DNA from 3 places in the Proteus sp. Marseille-Q3619 genome. Region 3 is predicted to be linked to each of the others. Evidence: predicted binding sites of a transcription regulator. Region 3 holds the regulator's gene; each other region holds the start of a gene.
What was found. The regulator PurR, encoded in region 3, represses purine synthesis genes. The targets are predictions, from matches to a motif close to CANGCAAACGTTTGCNTG.
Positions count from the first base shown of each region.

Region 1: the regulator PurR is predicted to act here: its motif matches at 1,550-1,567, upstream of rbsD (D-ribose pyranase).
Region 2: the regulator PurR is predicted to act here: its motif matches at 1,060-1,077, upstream of gltS (sodium/glutamate symporter).

Region 1 is NZ_CBDIMP010000001.1:2,956,616-2,959,908, forward strand. Features, by position in the region: gene rbsA (ribose ABC transporter ATP-binding protein RbsA) at 1-1,112, opposite strand, end outside; gene rbsD (D-ribose pyranase) at 1,120-1,539, opposite strand; gene dxs (1-deoxy-D-xylulose-5-phosphate synthase) at 1,890-3,293, opposite strand, start outside.
Region 2 is NZ_CBDIMP010000001.1:1,955,916-1,959,208, reverse strand. Features, by position in the region: gene ACWPWK_RS08965 (uracil-xanthine permease family protein) at 1-1,008, opposite strand, end outside; gene gltS (sodium/glutamate symporter) at 1,250-2,467, shown strand; gene recG (ATP-dependent DNA helicase RecG) at 2,629-3,293, opposite strand, start outside.
Region 3 is NZ_CBDIMP010000001.1:3,969,131-3,972,423, forward strand. Features, by position in the region: gene punR (DNA-binding transcriptional activator PunR) at 1-786, shown strand, start outside; gene purR (HTH-type transcriptional repressor PurR) at 813-1,838, opposite strand; gene cydH (cytochrome bd-I oxidase subunit CydH) at 2,107-2,190, shown strand; gene sodB (superoxide dismutase [Fe]) at 2,328-2,906, opposite strand; gene ACWPWK_RS18600 (sulfite exporter TauE/SafE family protein) at 3,191-3,293, opposite strand, start outside.

The DNA of each region.
Region 1 (3,293 bases), 1.0 Mb from region 3:
TCTTCTTTATGATTAAGTACACCCATACCGCGGCTAAAATAGCGAAGGGCTGTCAGAGACATATTTTCTTTTACCGACATGCCAAGCACTAAACCATCACGCTTTCTATCTTCAGAAATGTAAACAATGCCTTGTTCCAATCCTTCAACCGGCTTTTTGATTTGGCAGGGTTTACCATCTAATTCAACAGTGCCATTGGTTTTAGGTAATGCGCCGTAGATAATTTTCATTAACTCAGTACGACCCGCGCCCATTAATCCAGAAATGCCCAGAATTTCGCTTTCATGTAATGAGAAACTGACATCATGAACATCTTCGCCACTGAGGTTAATGACGTTAAGTTTGGTTTTTCCTTGAGGGATATTAATACGAGGGTATTGGTCTTCTAACTTACGACCCACCATCATTTCAATCAGAGTGTCTTCTTTTAATGAGGCGACAGGTTTTTCACCAATAAACTGGCCGTCTCGCAGTACAGTCACGTCATCACAAATCTCAAAGATCTCTTTTAGACGATGTGAGATATAAACAATGCCACAACCTTGATCTCTTAGTTCACGAATAACGCTAAATAGAGATTCTGTTTCAGTATCGGTTAACGCATCTGTTGGCTCATCCATGATGATGACTTTTGAGCCAAAGCTAAGAACCTTGGCGATTTCTACCATTTGCTGATCACCAATCGATAATTCAGACACTAAACGGTGACTACTGTAAGCAAGGTTTAATCGGGCTAATAACTTATCAGCCTCTACATACATTTTCTTCCAATCGATAGCGCCAAAAGCACGAGTAAACTCACGACCTAAGAAGATATTTTCTGCGATGGTTAATTCTGGAATAAGGTTAAGCTCTTGGTGAATAATGCCTATTCCTGCTTCTTGGGAAGTTTTGGGACCATTGAAAGCACAGCTTTCGCCTTGATAAATGACTTCACCCGAATCTTTTTTATAGATCCCAGTCAGCACTTTCATTAGTGTTGATTTGCCTGCCCCGTTTTCACCTACGAGTGCCATTACTCTACCGGGATAAATTCGAAGTGTGGCACCTGATAGTGCTTTTACACCAGGGAATGACTTATCAATATCTTTAAGTTCAAGTAAAGGTTCCATATTGCCCTCAAAAAGTCACACCAGAAAACAACACAATATTGGCATAAGGCGTACATTCACCGGTTCTAATAACAGCTTTATTTTCAGTAAGTTGCTTTTTGAATGCTTCATGTGAAACATACATTATTTGAATAGGTTTCTTCTGCTCTTGTTCTAATAAATTGAGATAAGAGAGGATTTCATTAAACAGAGAGGGATTGATGGTTTTAATTTCTTCCGCCAGCATCACCGCTTCGATTTGCATTTCATGGGTAACGGTTTGTAAGACTGACATAAAGTCAGGAATACCTTGAGTGAGAGCAAGATCAATTCGTTCAACAGAGGAGGGAATAGGTAATCCAGCATCTGCAATAGTGATTTTGTCAGTGTGTCCTAAACGTGAAATTACACTCGAAATAGGACTATTAAGTAATACACCTTTTTTCATGTTTCCTCCTCAGCGAAACGTTTCGCTGTCTACATAGTAGAAAAGAAAGGTGGGAAAACAAGTTTGATTTATTCATATTGTGAGCGTGATCGAAACGTTTCGTTGGCAAACAAAAAGAAAGAAAAATCTAACTGATTGAATAAATTAACGCTGAATGGATTCAAGAAAGAAAGAGGTTATTTTCAGTGAATTTCATAAAAATGTGATGATGGACAAGGTTGTAATAAAGGCGACAATATGGGGTGTGGAAATGTAAACCAGTATGATAAAAGTAGATAAATCACAGCCTAGAAATACATTAACCTCTCCTGTGGTTAATTAGGAGAGGTTTTTTAATCATTTTAATTCAATTAGTTAGCTTGATAAGCCTTAATTGATTTCTCAATACCTTCTGCATCTAATCCTAAGTCAGATCTGATCTCTTCTTGTCCACCTTGTGGTACAAACAGATTAGGTATACCTAAGTTTAGGACAGGTATTAAGCAACGTTCTTGCATGAGTAACTCGTTTACGCCACTGCCAGCACCACCCATAATGGCATTTTCTTCTAGCGTTACCAACATATCATGCTGTTCAGCCAGAGAAAGGATAAGTGATTTATCAAGAGGCTTGATAAAACGCATATCAGCCACAGTTGCATCAAGTTTTTTAGCAACTTCTAACGCTTCTGGTAGTAATGTACCAAAGTTTAAAATCGCAATACCTTTGCCTTGGCGACGAATAATACCTTTACCCATAGGTAGTGGACTAAGTGGTTGCAATTGTGCACCAACACTAGAGCCTCTTGGATAGCGTACGGCAACAGGACCATCTTGATAGTGATAACCTGTGTGAAGCATTTGGCGACACTCATTTTCATCACTTGGCGCCATAATGACCATATTAGGAATGCAGCGTAAGAATGAGAGGTCAAAAGCACCTTGGTGAGTTTGACCATCTGCTCCCACAATACCACCACGATCAATAGCAAATAAAACAGGCAGTTTTTGAATGGCAATGTCGTGGATCACTTGGTCGTAAGCGCGTTGTAAGAATGTTGAGTAGATAGCAACAATCGGCTTATAACCCCCAATTGCTAAACCTGCTGCAAAGGTAACGGCATGTTGTTCTGCGATCGCAACATCAAAGTATTGTGAAGGGTATTCCTTTGAGAAACGCACCATACCAGAGCCTTCACGCATAGCTGGGGTAATTGCCATGAGTTTTGGATCAGTTGAGGCTTCTTCACATAACCAGTCACCAAAAATTTTGGAAAATGTAGGTCGTGCATTAGGGCTTTTAGGTAATGTCCCAGTTTGTGGATCAAATTTAGGGACTGCGTGCCAGCTAATTGGATCACGCTCAGCAGGCGCATATCCACGACCTTTTTTAGTCATAATATGCAGAAGCTGAGGGCCTTTTAGATCACGCATGTTAGTTAATGTCTGTACTAACGCAATAACATCGTGGCCATCAACAGGACCGATATAGTTGAAACCCAACTCTTCAAACATGGTGCCTGGGACAACCATGCCTTTGATATGTTCCTCTGTCTTTTTCAGTAATTCTTTAATGGGTGGAATACCTGAGAAGACTTTTTTTCCACCTTCACGCAAGGTGGTATACAGTTTGCCAGATAACAATTGCGCAAGGTGATTATTCAATGCACCAACGTTTTCTGAAATCGACATCTCATTGTCATTAAGTACAACGAGCATATCTGGTTCAATATCTCCTGCGTGATTCATTGCTTCAAAAGCCATACCCGCAGTAAT
Region 2 (3,293 bases), 2.0 Mb from region 3:
ACCAAAACAAGAATTTGGGAAGGTATTGAAAAATGCCGAAACCATAGAGTTAATTCCATTAGCCAATACGCCCCCTTTAATACGTTTCATATACAAAGGACCACTAACGGGTTGCTCTGAAACATCTGAAGTTGCTGTAATATCCCCAATGGTTTCTAGTGATGTGATCATAAACACCAGCATTAAAGGAATAAGTAAATGCCAGTCAAATGACAACCCATAATAAAAGGGTTCAGGAATAGTCATAAAAGGTGTTTCTTGATGTTCTGCTGGTGTGGGCAACATATCTAAAGCCCAAGCAAGAACATAACCCACAGCCATTGCAATGACCAAAGAAGCAACGCGTAAATAAGGATTTTTTTGTCGATTAAGTAAAATAATAACAATAAGTACAGAGCCTGCTAATAACAGGTTTTGTGGTGCACCGAAGGTATTATTTTCAATGGCTGAATAACCACCACCAATAGAGGTTAATCCAACTTGAATTAAAGAGAGACCGATTATCATCACTACGACACCAGAAACTAAAGGTGTAATGATGCGCCTTGCTAAATGAAGTACACGAGAAAGGATGATTTCGGTTAATGAGGCGACCATTAATGTACCAAAAAGTGCCGCCATCATCGTTGGAATATCCGCCCCTCCATTTTTTAGCGCTAATCCGCCCATAATCAAAGGTGCGACAAAATTAAAGCTAGTACCTTGAATTGATAACAATCCTGAACCTATTGGTCCCCATGCCCGAATTTGAATAAGAGAGGCAATGCCTGATGCAAATAAAGACATGCTGATAATGCGTTGAGTATCGTGTGCAGGTAATCCTAATGCTTGGCAAATGAGGATCGCAGGTGTGATAACCGCAACAAACATGGCTAAGAGATGTTGGCAAGCAGCAAAAAGTGTTTGTGGTAATGGCGGTTTCTCTTCTAAAGCAAAAAGAAGTTCGCTATTTTTTTTAATTGAAACGTCACTATTTTTAGGCAAATTTTGATTTTCTGAAGTAACCATGGTGTGAATTTCTTATTCGACAAAAACGGTATTTTAATGATCTGCGCCACAAAAGCAATCGTTTGCGTAAAAATGATGTTATCAAAATGCATAAGAGGCGCTCACATTTTTATATGTTTTAACTTGTGTTTGTCTCCGTTTTTTTTTCTAATCGGGGATACCTGCTTTTGGCGTTGTTTATGGATGAACTTAGCGTCGTAGTATTTTTATATAAAATTAACAAATAAGACGGGGTACATAAATGTATCATCTTGATGTTTATGGCACGCTGGTTGCGGCCACTTTGGTTCTCTTGATCGGACGTAAGTTAGTGAAATCTGTTCCTTTTTTAGAACGGTATACGATCCCAGAACCCGTTGCAGGTGGGCTACTTGTTGCAGTTCTTCTATTAGCATTCAAATCTTTTATGGATTGGGAAGTAAGTTTTGACCTCTCATTAAAAGATCCATTAATGCTGGCATTCTTTGCAACAATTGGTTTAAACGCAAACCTCGCAAGCTTAAAAGCGGGAGGAAAAGCGCTTTTTATTTTCATCTTTGTTGTTGTTGGACTGTTGTTAGTACAAAACACAGTCGGTATTGCATTAGCAGAAATGTTAGGTCTTGATCCATTAATGGGATTACTTGCTGGCTCGATTACATTATCGGGTGGTCATGGTACAGGGGCTGCTTGGGGTAAAACCTTTGTTGAAAATTATGGTTTTATGAGCGCGTCTGAAGTGGCGATGGCTTGTGCTACTTTTGGTTTAGTGTTAGGTGGATTGATTGGTGGCCCAGTTGCACGCTACTTAATCAAAAATATCCCAACGCCAGGATTAGGCGCCGATGACCATGAAATGCCAACAGCGTTTGAGAAGCCGACAACAGGCCGAATGATCACTTCAATGGTTTTATTAGAAACTATTGCGATGATCTCTATCTGTTTAATGGCAGGTACGTTCCTTTCTCAACTGTTAGAAGGTACAGCATTCTCATTACCGACCTTTGTGTGCGTTCTGTTTATTGGCGTTATTTTAAGTAATAGCCTTTCAATGCTTGGGTTCTACCGTGTTTTTGATAGAGCGGTATCAGTCTTAGGTAACGTGAGTTTATCGTTATTCTTAGCGATGGCATTAATGAGCTTGAAATTATGGGAGCTTGCATCACTGGCGATACCAATGTTGGTTATCCTTGGTGTTCAAGCAGGTGTAATGGCACTGTATGCCATTTTTGTCACTTTCCGTGTCATGGGTAAAAACTACGATGCGGCGATTTTAGCAGCAGGTCACTGTGGTTTTGGTTTAGGTGCTACACCAACGGCGATTGCAAATATGCAAGCTGTAACAGACCGTTTTGGACCGTCTCATCTTGCGTTCTTGGTCGTACCTATGGTCGGTGCATTCTTTATTGATATTGTGAATGCAATAGTGATTAAACTGTATCTGATGCTACCGTTTTTTACGCCTATAGTTGCAGGGTAGTTTGGTTGCTATAAATTAAAAGAGTTTCAAAAACGTTAAAGAGCACCTCAATGTTGAATATCGACATTGAGGTGTTTTTCTATATGTATTTAACTTACGAATATTTCAAGATCAACCCAAAGCGAGATTAAACGCACGCTAAGCCATGCAAAAAAGTAACCTTAAGCTTGGCTATATTGTGTCTTGGCAGGCAGCCAGCGTTCGATTAAGGCTTGAGAATGCTTAGGGTAGTGTTGATGTAGATAACGAGCGATACGCTGAACTTCAGGAATAAGTCCTTGGTCGCGTAACAAATCAGCGACTTTAAATTGTGCATTACCCGTTTGCTTAGTGCCTAAAAGCTCACCGGGGCCACGGATTTCGAGATCTTTTTGTGCAATCACAAAACCGTCATTGCTATCTCTTAATACTTGCAATCGCAAACGTGCTGTTTGTGTGAGTGGTGTTTTATATAACAAGACACAATGAGAGGCGACAGCGCCTCGGCCTACCCGTCCACGTAATTGATGTAACTGTGCGAGTCCCAGTCGTTCTGGATTATCAATGATCATTAAACTTGCATTAGGTACATCAACACCGACTTCAATCACTGTTGTCGCAACTAAAAGTTGAAGCTCATTTTCTTTAAATGCAGCCATTACTGCCTGTTTTTCTACGGGTTTCATTCGCCCGTGTACCAATCCCACTTTGATTTCAGGCAGTGCAATTGTAAGTTCATCATAGATAACTTGAGCCGCTTGCGCTTCCAGAACATCAGAATCTTCAATTAAGGTACATACCCAATAGGCTTGTCGATTTTCTTCTGTGCAAGATAGCCTGATGCGTT
Region 3 (3,293 bases):
TTAGAGGAATGGCTTGCCGTTCCTTTGTTTGAGCGCCGTCACCGTGATGTAGAATTAACCGATGCAGGTAAAATTTTCATCAAAGAAGCACGATCTGTTATCAAAAAAATGAATGACACTCGGCATCTTTGTCAACAAGTTTCTAATGGGTGGCGCGGTCAATTTAGTATAGCAGTTGATTGCATTGTTAAACCTGAAAGAACACAACAACTTATTCTCGATTTCTACCGCCATTTTCCTGATATTGAGCTGTATGTCTACCCTGAAGTGTTTAATGGCGTATGGGACTCCTTAGTTAATGGTCGTGTTGATTTAGCGATTGGTGCAACAAGAGCCTCACCAATTGGTGAACGTTATAGTTTTAGAGATATGGGATTTATGCCTTGGCGCTGTGTTTGTCATGTTGATCACCCTTTAGCGAAAGCACAACATCCATTAACGGATGATGAGATGCGACCTTATCCAAGTTTATGCTTAGAAGATACTTCACGCAGTTTACCAAAGCGTGACACTTGGGCGCTAAATAATCAGCGTAGAATGGTTGTTCCGACATGGGATATGGGGCTTGAATGCTTGTTAGCGGGATTATGCGTAGGAATGGTGCCTTGGCATCGTGCTGAACCTTTAATTGAACAAGGTAAGCTGGTTACTTTACAACTGGCACAACCATTGCCAGACAGCCCATGCTGCCTGACGTGGGTCGATAAAAGTGAATCACCCGCTTTGACATGGTTGTTAGATTATCTTGGAGATAGCCAAACCTTAAATGAGGAATGGCTTCGCTAGAAATCAGATAGCCGAATAAATCTGAATTAACGACGGTAGTCAATAAAAGGACCGTCAGCAACTGAACGGCGCTCAACTAATCGTGGATGAACTTCGATTGTTTGGGCGTCTTCGCGTTTGTTGACGATGCGATCAAGCAACATTGACAAAGCCATTTGACCTAAACGCTCTTTTGGCTGGTGGACTGTGGTTAATGCTGGCGTAAAATAACGCGCATTACGAATATTGTCGTAACCCACAATGGAAATATCGAAAGGAACACGTAAACCTAGCTCATCAGCGGCACAAATTGCGCCCATTGCCATCACATCACCACCACAAAAAACAGCAGTAGGGCGATGTTTTTGATTTAGCATCTGATACATGGCTTTATAACCAGATTCTGGCTCAAAGTCGCCTTGTACAATCCACTCATCTTTTACTGTGATTTTTGCTTCTTCCATGGCTTTTAAGAAACCTTGTAAGCGACCACCACCGGTATTACGTTCTAATGGACCAGGGATAATACCAATATCACGATGACCACGTTCAATAAGGTAACGACCCGCAATATAGCCACCATGAAAAGCATTATCGATAATCGTATCGGTAAAGTCACCACGCGCCTTACCCCAATCCATGACAACCATTGGAATATTACGATAGCCTTCTAACAGTGTCAGAAGGTGATCGGGGTATTCAGAACACATGACTAATAACCCATCAACACGTTTTTGTGCCAGCATCGCTAAATAGGCTTTTTGTTTATCGAGGTTATTATGTGAATTACATAAAATCAGTGTGTAGCCTTTGCTATAACAACTATTTTCAACAGCTTCAATCACTTCAGCAAAGTAAGGAGCTTCACTGGACGTGGCTAACAGGCCAATAGATTTGGTGTGATTGACTTTTAAACTACGCGCAACGGCACTAGGCGAATAATTTAATTCTTTTATAGCGGCCCAAACTGCTGCCCGTGTGTTCTCAGCAACAAAACGTGTTTTGTTGATCACATGAGAAACAGTCGTGGTTGATACGCCTGCGCGTTTTGCCACGTCTTTTATTGTTGCCATGGTGTGGAAAACTCCTGACCTTCATTGGTCTCTTTTATCTAATTTTATGGTTTAACTGCCAGTATAGTCATACATAGGGCAAACACTGGCAATAATTTAGCGATTAGCTGTGAATTTTGTATGATCTAGCTCAAAAGTGAAAGTATTAATCAATGTTATAAATTGTGCACTAGTCGCTATTTTAGCAAATTTTGATATGTGATAATAATTAACCATGACAAGGTTATGGTTAAAAAAGTGTATTATAATCATTTTGAGGGAGAAATAGATGGATACGGATCTGAAATTTGGTTTGAGTACAGCAGTAGCAGCGCTTGTTATGATTGTTTTATTTTCGACTATGTTGTTCTAATCACTGCTTTATAGAATATCCGATCAATTTAAATAATAGATTATCGAATATCTGAATATAACAAAGGGCTCAAGGCCCTTTGTTATTTTGTCACCAAAAATGAATCTCAATCACTCACCTTTGATTATCAAGCTCAATTAAGCAAGGTTAGCTTCAACAAATGACCAGTTAACCAGTGCCCAGAACTCTTCTAAATATTTAACGCGCGCATTACGGTAGTCGATGTAGTAAGCATGTTCCCATACGTCTACTGTTAACAGTGGTTTGTCTGCGCCTGAAACTGGAGTAGCAGCATTAGACGTGTTAACAATCGCAACTGAACCGTCTGCTTTTTTAACTAACCAAGTCCAACCTGAACCGAAGTTTTTAGCTGCCGCATCATTAAATTGCTTTTTGAACTCTTCAAAAGAGCCGAATGCTTTGTTGATAGCATCAGCAACTTTACCTGTTGGTGCGCCGCCTGCATTTGGTGCTAAACAGTTCCAGTAGAAAGTGTGGTTCCATACTTGAGCTGCATTATTAAAGATACCACCATCAGTAGATTTGATGATTTCTTCTAAGGATTTGCTTTCTAAATCAGTACCTTTAACCAGGTTATTTAAATTGGTTACGTAAGTTTGGTGGTGTTTGCCGTAGTGATATTCTAAAGTTTCTTTAGAGATGTGTGGCTCAAGAGCATCTAACGCATAAGGTAATTTTGGTAATTCGAAAGACATTGCGTACTCCTTTAAACTATCTATTTCGGGTTTTGTGCCTGAAATCATTCCATCAAAATCATTTGAATTGATAGAATGAGGCAAATGAATCACTAAGTTGTTACTATTTTGCTAATTATTTTAACAAAAATCTGCTGAAATAACAGCTAAATATCTTTTATCTATAGTTATAAGCCATATAGATTAATTATACTCATAAGAGTATATCCCACAGAGCAACTCGTAAAGCAGTAAAATATCGACTGTGTTTAGAGCCTATATCCTCTGATTGTTGCATTTTCTGCTTACTCTATCATCAGTGTATACATCATTTTCACTACGACTAAGAATAGAAATAATGCAAATATTTGGCGAACTCTTGGAATAGGTAGGCGATAAGCAACTTTT